DNA from 2 places in the Companilactobacillus sp. HBUAS56275 genome. Region 1 is predicted to be linked to the other one. Evidence: predicted binding sites of a transcription regulator. Region 1 holds the regulator's gene; the other holds the start of a gene.
The links. The regulator Rex, encoded in region 1, represses fermentation and respiration genes when NADH is low (regulators of the CRP and FNR family bind a similar motif). The targets are predictions, from matches to a motif close to TTGTGAANTANTTCACAA.
Positions count from the first base shown of each region.

Region 2: ald (alanine dehydrogenase) is a predicted target of Rex. The motif match lies at 1,624-1,641, and genes of this name have one in related genera.

Region 1 is NZ_JAYKKK010000006.1:80,336-84,560, forward strand. Features, by position in the region: gene U8526_RS11485 (ABC-F family ATP-binding cassette domain-containing protein) at 46-1,956, opposite strand; gene U8526_RS11490 (redox-sensing transcriptional repressor Rex) at 2,093-2,743, shown strand; gene manA (mannose-6-phosphate isomerase, class I) at 2,763-3,731, shown strand; gene U8526_RS11500 (cation:dicarboxylate symporter family transporter) at 3,968-4,225, shown strand, end outside.
Region 2 is NZ_JAYKKK010000001.1:697,514-701,738, reverse strand. Features, by position in the region: gene thrS (threonine--tRNA ligase) at 1-1,297, shown strand, start outside; gene ald (alanine dehydrogenase) at 1,657-2,778, shown strand; gene tdcB (bifunctional threonine ammonia-lyase/L-serine ammonia-lyase TdcB) at 2,820-3,848, shown strand; gene U8526_RS03260 (APC family permease) at 3,941-4,225, shown strand, end outside.

The DNA of each region.
Region 1 (4,225 bases):
AATTTAATGAACCCGAGCAACAAAAAAGCAGACTCAATGGTCTGCTTATTCAGAAAACTCTTCTAGTTCAATGGATTTCTCAGTCCATTCTTCTTCAATTTTATCTTGTTGTTGCTTGTTTTCGTCGAGTTCTTTTTGAAGATCACCCAATTTGCTATAGGAAGTTAAATTCTCATCTTTTGTCATTTCTTTTTGAATGGCGGCATTCTTCTCTTCTAATTCAGCAATTTGTGCTTCTAAATCTTCAACCTGACGACGAAGTTTACGTTCTTGCTTTTGTTGTTCCTTAGATTGTTGATACTGAACTTTCTTTTCACTGACATTTGAAGTCTTTTCTGTTTCTTCAGTTGGTTGGTCAGTCGTTTTTTCTACGTAGTAGTCGTAATCGCCAAGATAGATCTTGCTACCGTGTTCACCGATGTCAACAATTCGATCAGCTAAAGTATTCAAAAGGTATCGATCATGGGAAACGAAGAGAACTGTTCCTTCAAAATTCTTCAGAGCATCTTCAAGAACTTCCTTACTATCGATGTCCAAATGGTTAGTTGGCTCATCCATGATTAGAAAGTTGTCGTGTTCCATAGCTAGTTTCGTCAAAGTTAAACGAGCTTTTTCACCACCGGATAATCCTGCGACGGGTTTAAGAACATCATCGCCACTGAAAAGGAAGGCTCCCAGCATGTTGCGGATAACTTGTTCATCCAAACGAGGGTAGATATCCCAAATTTCGTGAAGGACATCCTTTTTAGGATCAAGATTCTTAAGATTCTGATCGTAGTAACCAACTTGAACGTTAGCACCAAATTGAGTTGTTCCTTTGATCATAGGAATTTGACCCAGAATCGACTTTAAGAAAGTAGACTTACCGATACCATTGGGACCAATGATACCAACACGTTCACCTTTTTTGACATCAAGATTGATTGGTTCAGACATGATCTGATCATCGTAACCAATCGCTGCATCTTTGACGAGCAAGACATCATTTCCACTTTCCTTATCAATCTGGAAACTAAAATGAACCGAGCCTTGATCACTATCGGGACGATCTAGGACATCCATATGTTCCAGTTTCTTACGACGACTTTGGGCCATCTTAGTAGTAGAAGCACGGACAATATTCTTTTGAATGTATTCCTCAGTTTTCTTGATTTCAGCTTGTTGTTCTTCGTAATGTTTCCAGGCAACTTCTTGATTCTTTTTCTTTTCTTGTAAGTAGAAAGTATAGTTACCAGAATAATGTGTTGAAGAGTGATGATTTATTTCAACGATTTCAGTTACGACCTTGTCTAAGAAATACTGATCATGGGAGACAATGACTAAAGCACCACGATAATTCTTGAGGTAGCCTTCAAGCCATTCAACGGTATTAATGTCCAAATGGTTAGTTGGTTCATCCAAAAGCAAAATATCATGATGTTCTAGTAACATTTTAGCCATAGCTAGACGAGAACGTTCACCACCAGAGAGGGTTGAAATTTGAGCTTGCCAAACATCCTCATCGAAGCCAAATCCCTTGAGGACACTGCGAATCTCTGATTGATAGCCGTAACCATTTTCTCGACGAAAAATATTTTGCAATTGATCGTATTGTTTTAAAATTTCGTCATAGTCTTGAACATTAGGATTAGCAAGTTTTTCTTCCAGAGCATGCATCTTTTTTTCTTGCTCTTTTAGATAGTCGAAAACTTGTTCCATTTCGTCGAAAATTTTATTTTCACTGTTTAAACCGGAATCCTGAGCTAGATAACCGATATTTGTGTCTTTCTTGAGAGCAATATTTCCACTGTTGTAACTTTCTTGGTCGGAAATAATTTTGAGCATAGTTGACTTGCCGACACCATTACGGCCGACTAGACCAATCCTGCTATTATCCTGTACTTCAAAGCTGACATTAGAGAATAGCCTTTTAGTACCAAAATTCTTTGTTATGTTTTGTGCTTGTAATAAAATCAATTTTGAACTCCTTTATATATTCACAATTTTATCATTATTCAATAAATTATGTCTTTATAGGTTTAACGTGTTGCGTTTTTGTCGATTTTTATTTACTATAAATGTTAGTGAAATGACACACATATGGTGGTAAATTATGACAAAAACAACAGTTCCAAACGCAACAATAAAGCGTTTACCAATTTATTATCGGTATTTTCAATTTTTAAAAGATGAAGGTACAAAAAAAATCTCTTCTGGAGAATTATCAGAAGGGGTCAAGATAGATAGTGCTACAATAAGACGTGACTTCTCATATCTAGGAGCACTTGGAAAACGTGGCTATGGCTACGATGTAGACGATTTAGTAGCTTTCTTTAAGAAGCTCTTGAATCAAGACAAGCGTACTAACGTAGCCTTAGTAGGTGTTGGTAATTTAGGTAACGCCTTACTAAATTATAACTTTTCTCGGACTAATAATGTTCGAATTGCGGCAGCTTTTGATATTAATAAGGAAATTGTCGGTACAGTTAAGAGTGGAGTGCCTGTTTATGACATCTCCGAATTGAAGGAACAACTTCATTTGCAACAGATCGATGTCTGCATTTTGACAGTTTCTTCAAATGCGGCTCAAACGACAGCTGACTTATTAGCCGATGCCGGAGTTAGAGGTATTTTAAACTTCACACCGGTAATCATTAACGTTCCAAGCAGTATCCGCGTTCATTATGTCGATTTGGCTAATGAATTGCAGACACTAATTTTCTTCTTAGATCGTGATAAGTCATTGAAAGAAGAGCAAGAATAATTTTTTGGGGGAAAGTATTATGAGTGAACCATTGTTCTTAAAGCCTGTATTCCACGAAAAGATCTGGGGTGGAAGAAAGCTAGAAACTAAGTTTGGTTACAAGATTCCAGATGGAACTATTGGTGAATGCTGGGCTATTTCAGGTCATCCACATGGTAGATCACAAGTTGAAAATGGTGAATTTGCTGGTCAATATGTTGATGATCTTTGGAAGAATCACAGTGAATTATTTGGCAATCCTAAGGGTAAAGTATTCCCACTTCTAACAAAGATTTTGGATGCTGAAGCTAGTTTATCAGTTCAAGTTCATCCCGATAATGAGTATGCTGCAAAGCATGAACATGAATTAGGTAAGACTGAATGCTGGTACATCATCGATGCTGAACCAGGTTCATACTTGATTTATGGTCACAATGCCAAGAATAAAGCTGAACTTGATGAAATGATCGAATCAGGCGACTGGGACCATCTATTGAGAAAGGTTCCAGTTAAGACTGGTGATTTTTACTATGTACCAAGTGGTACCGTTCATGCTTTGAACAAGGGTATCATGGCCTTAGAGACACAACAAAGTAGTGATACAACATATCGTTTGTATGATTATGACCGTGTTGAAAAGTCTACTGGTAAGAAACGTGATCTTCACATCAAACAATCTGAGGATACAATTACGGTTCCTCATAAAGATCCACAATTAAATATTGAATCAAAAGAAGAGGGCAAGAACAAGTTTACAACATTTGTTCAACCACCCGTTTCACCATTCTTCTCAGTTTATCACTGGGAAATTAAAGAACCAGTTGAACTCCATCATCAAATCGGTAAGTATACTTTGATCTCTGTAATCAATGGTCAAGGTAAGATTACCGTTGATGGAAAAGACTATGATTTGGAAAAGGGTATCCATTTGATCGTTCCAGCAACTGTTGATGCTTGGACACTTTCTGGTGATTTGGATATTATCGCTTCTGAATCAGGTGAAAATTAGATAAAAATTAAGATATGCTAAAAAGATGCAGAATGTCGATTTGAGAAAACCGGATGTTCTGCTTTTTTTATTGGTGAAATTAAGCAAAACAAGAACGATTTAAGCACAGCCTAGCAATTTTGTTCGTATAAATGATATGAATGAAAAATATTTTAATCTGAAACCGTTATCAATTTCATTTTTTACAAAAAGTCTTCTATAATTAAAACTATGTTGATTTCAAAGGGGACTTTAAAGTGCAAAAGCAACGATTTTTTCGAGTCAGCTTAGGTTGGCAAATTATTATTGGTTTGGTTCTAGGAATTGTTCTAGGACAAATTTTTTACCAGAATAAAGCTGCTATTCAAGTGATGCAGAACATTGGGACAATGTTTATCTCAATGATTCAGATGATTGTTTTACCAATTGTTATCTCTTGTTTGACAGTCGGTATCGCCAATATGGGTGATATTAAGAAATTAGGTCGAATCGGATTAAAGACTTTAATTTATTTT
Region 2 (4,225 bases), on a different contig from region 1:
AGAAGCTGGACTAGAAGCTGACCTTAAACGTCGTGCTGAAATCAAAGAACGTGATCACAGAACAATTGGCCGTGACCTTGACCTATTCTTCGTTGATCCAGAAGTTGGTGCCGGACTTCCATACTGGATGCCAAATGGTGCAACAATCCGTCGTGTTATCGAAAGATACATTGTTGATAAGGAAGTTGCTTGGGGTTACCAACACGTTTATACACCAATCCTAATGAACTTAAATGCTTATAAGACTTCAGGTCACTGGGAACACTACCGTGAAGACATGTTCCCACCAATGGATATGGGTGATGGCGAAATGCTTGAACTACGTCCAATGAACTGTCCTTCACATATCCAAATTTATAACCACCATAACCGTTCATACAGAGATCTTCCTCTACGTATCGCTGAACTTGGTATGATGCACAGATATGAAAAATCAGGTGCTTTATCAGGACTACAACGTGTTCGTGAAATGACTCTAAATGATGGTCACACATTCGTTGCTCTTGATCAAATTCAAGAAGAATTCAAGCGTACTCTACAATTGATGGTTGAAGTTTATAAAGACTTTGATATCAATGATTACACATTCCGTCTAAGTTATCGTGACCCTGCTAATACAGAGAAATACTTCGATGATGATGAAATGTGGAACAAGTCACAATCAATGCTTAAGGCTGCTATGGATGACCTTGGTTTGAAGTACTACGAAGCTGAAGGTGAAGCTGCATTCTATGGTCCAAAGCTTGATGTACAAACAAAGACAGCTCTTGGTAATGAAGAAACATTGTCAACAATTCAATTAGACTTCATGCAACCAGAGAAGTTCCAACTAACATATGTTGGTTCAGATGGTCAAGATCACAGACCTGTTATGATTCACCGTGGTATTGTTTCAACTATGGAAAGATTTATTGCTTACCTAATTGAAATTTACAAGGGTGCCTTCCCAACATGGTTAGCTCCTACACAAGTACGTATTATCCCTGTTAACCAAAAACTTCACTCAGATTATGCTAATGAAGTTCTTTCAGAATTACGTGCTAAGAACATCCGTGCTGAAATCGATGACCGTGACGAAAAGATGGGTTACAAGATTCGTGACGCTCAAACAATGAAGATTCCATACACAGTTGTTATTGGTGATGAAGAAGCTAAGAATGCCACAGTTTCTGTAAGAAAATATGGTGAAGATGACTCAGCCTCAGAAAATGCTAAGATGTTTGTAAACGCAGTTGTTGCAGATATTGCAAACTTCAGTCGTAAAGATGTTACTGACAAGTCTGACAAAAAAGATTAATCAGCATCTTCTATAAATAAAAATTCTAAATACATTCAATCATAAAAATGGTTGGATGTATTTTTTTGTACTCTAAAAATGAGGTATACAGAATGTCAAAAGAATATTATTTGTGATTGTGTTCACTTAGAGTGAACAGCTGTTTTTACTATATAAACAATATATGAATCAAAAATTTTTAAAAATATGAGAATTTGTGAAATTGAAATTTTTTTTAATAAAAAATTCTCAATGTAGGCGGTGTTTATCACAATCTTTGACTTTGTGAAGTAAAAAAATAGGTTGATACCGCTTGATGTAAGCGTTATCATGCATTTGTAAGCAAATAGTTATTATTTTCACAAAAGGAGAGTGTGAATATGCAAATCGCTGTAATTAAGGAACAAAAAGAAGGAGAAGGTCGTGTAGCAGCAACCCCTGAAAATGTTCGTAAAATGGTTGAAGCTGGTAACGAAGTACTTGTTGAAAAAGATGCAGGTGTCGGTGCTGGTTTTACAAACGAAGAGTATGTCGATGCTGGTGGTAAGTTAGTTAGTCATGAGGATGGCTGGAAAGCTGAATTGATCATCAAGGTTAAGGAACCCGATCCTGAAGAATATAAGTACTTCTCAAAAGGCAAAATCGTATGGGGATTCCAACACTTGGCATCATCAAAGCCAACTGTTGAAGCAATGATGAAAGCCGGAACAACTGCAATCGGTGGCGAAACAATTGTCAAAGATGGGAAATTGGAATTGTTAGCACCAATGAGTGCAATTGCTGGACGTAGATCAGTTATCATGGGAGCTTATTATCTTGAAGCTCAACACCAAGGTGAAGGAATTCTTCTACCAGGAATCCCAGGAATCGACGGCGGAAACGTTGTGATCTTTGGTGGTGGTAATGCAGCTGTTAACGCAACTACATTAGCATTGAACATGGGATGCTCAGTTGTTGTTATTGAATTGAATGATGACAGAATTAAGTTCTTGCAAGACAAATTTGCAGGTAAGAAGTTCAGAGCAGTTAAGTCTAATGAAGAGAACTTAGCTAAAGAAATTAAGGATGCTGACATCTTCATTTCAACAATCTTGATTCCAGGTTCAAGACCACCTAAGCTGGTTAAGGAATACATGGTTAAATCAATGAAACCAGGTAGCGTTTTAGTTGATGTAGCTATTGATCAAGGTGGAACTGTTGAGACAATCGATCATCCAACAACAATTGATGATCCAATCTTCGTCAAAGATGGAGTTATCCACTATGCAGTTCCTAATCAACCAGGAGCAGTACCACGTACAGCAACAATGGCTTTAGCAAAGGGGAACTTAAGCTACTTGTTGGAAATTGCTGATAAAGGTATCAACGAAGCTATTAAGACAGATAAGGCTTTAGCTTCAGGAGTTAACCTATTTGAAGGTAAGGTAACTAATAAAGGTTTAGCAGATTCACTTGATTTACCATACACAGAATTATCAGTTGATGAAGAATCAGTTGACTAAAAAATGACTAAATAAAAATTAAGATGGGTGAGGTACAGATCATGCTTAAAGGTGTAGGTATTGATAATATTGTTGATATTCATGATATTGAAGAGGCAAAGTCAATTGTTGGGAAATATGCTCGTAAGACTCCTTTAGTTCAATCCATGTTTTTGAGTCGTAATGTTGTTGGTGGGGATGTTTACTTAAAACTAGAAAACATGCAACTAACAGGATCATTCAAATTCAGAGGTGCCAATAATAAAATCAATCATTTATCAAAAGAAGAACTAGATCGTGGTGTTATCACTGCATCAGCTGGTAACCATGCTCAAGGTGTAGCTTTGACAGGACATCTATTGGGAATCGACACAACAGTTGTAATGCCTGATGAAGCTCCACAAATGAAACGTGATGCTACAAGAGGATACGGTGCTGAAGTTGATATCCACGGTGCAACTTTTGATGACGCTCACCAATGGATGTTCGAACGTGCCGAAAAAGAAGGAAAGACCATTGTTGACCCATTCAACGATAAATATGTTATTGCTGGACAAGGAACAATTGGTTTGGAAATTCTTGATGATATTTGGGATGTAGATACTGTTATTATTCCTGTCGGTGGTGGCGGATTGATTTCCGGAATGGCTACTGCATTGAAGTCATTTAACCCTAATATTCATATTGTCGGTGTTCAATCAGAAAATGTTCATGGTATGTATGCATCAGTTAAAGCTGGTCAAATTACTAAACATCATGACGACTTCACATTGGCAGATGGAACAGATGTTGCTGTACCAGGAGACATCACATTCCCAATCGTTAGCGAGTTAGTTGATGAAATCGTTCTAGTAAACGAAGAAGAAATTGCTCATGCTATGAAAGATCTATTACAAAGAACTAAGGTTGTAGCAGAAGGTGCTGGTGCACTTCCAGTAGCAGCTCTTGAATCACATAAGATCGATGACAGATGGCTCAAGAACAAGAAGACTGTTGCTATGGTATCTGGTGGTAATGTTGACCTTAATCGTGTTTCACAAATTATTGATCAATTCTTGAAACCAGTTAAAGCCGACGGAGGCATTGGTTAAAAATTAGTTTGAAACCTGAGGAGATGCTGCATTTGGATGCAACATCTTTTCTTTTTTAAAAAAATAGGCTTTTTACGTGGAGGTATAAGATTATGGGCGATCAGGATGCCAAATTGAAAAAAACAATTGGTTTTTTCCCCGCTTTTGCTACTGTAACCGGGAGCGTAATTGGAACTGGGGTATTCTTTAAAGCATCGGCCGTTACTGACTATACGGGTTCAACAAGCTTGACTATGCTTGTATGGTTGTTAGGTGGTTTTATCACTATCTGTGCTGGTTTGACAGGGGCCGAATTAGCTGCCGCCTATCCAGAAACGGGTGGATTAACAAAATATATTGAACATAGTTACGGCGGTTTTTGGGGCTTTATGGCCGGC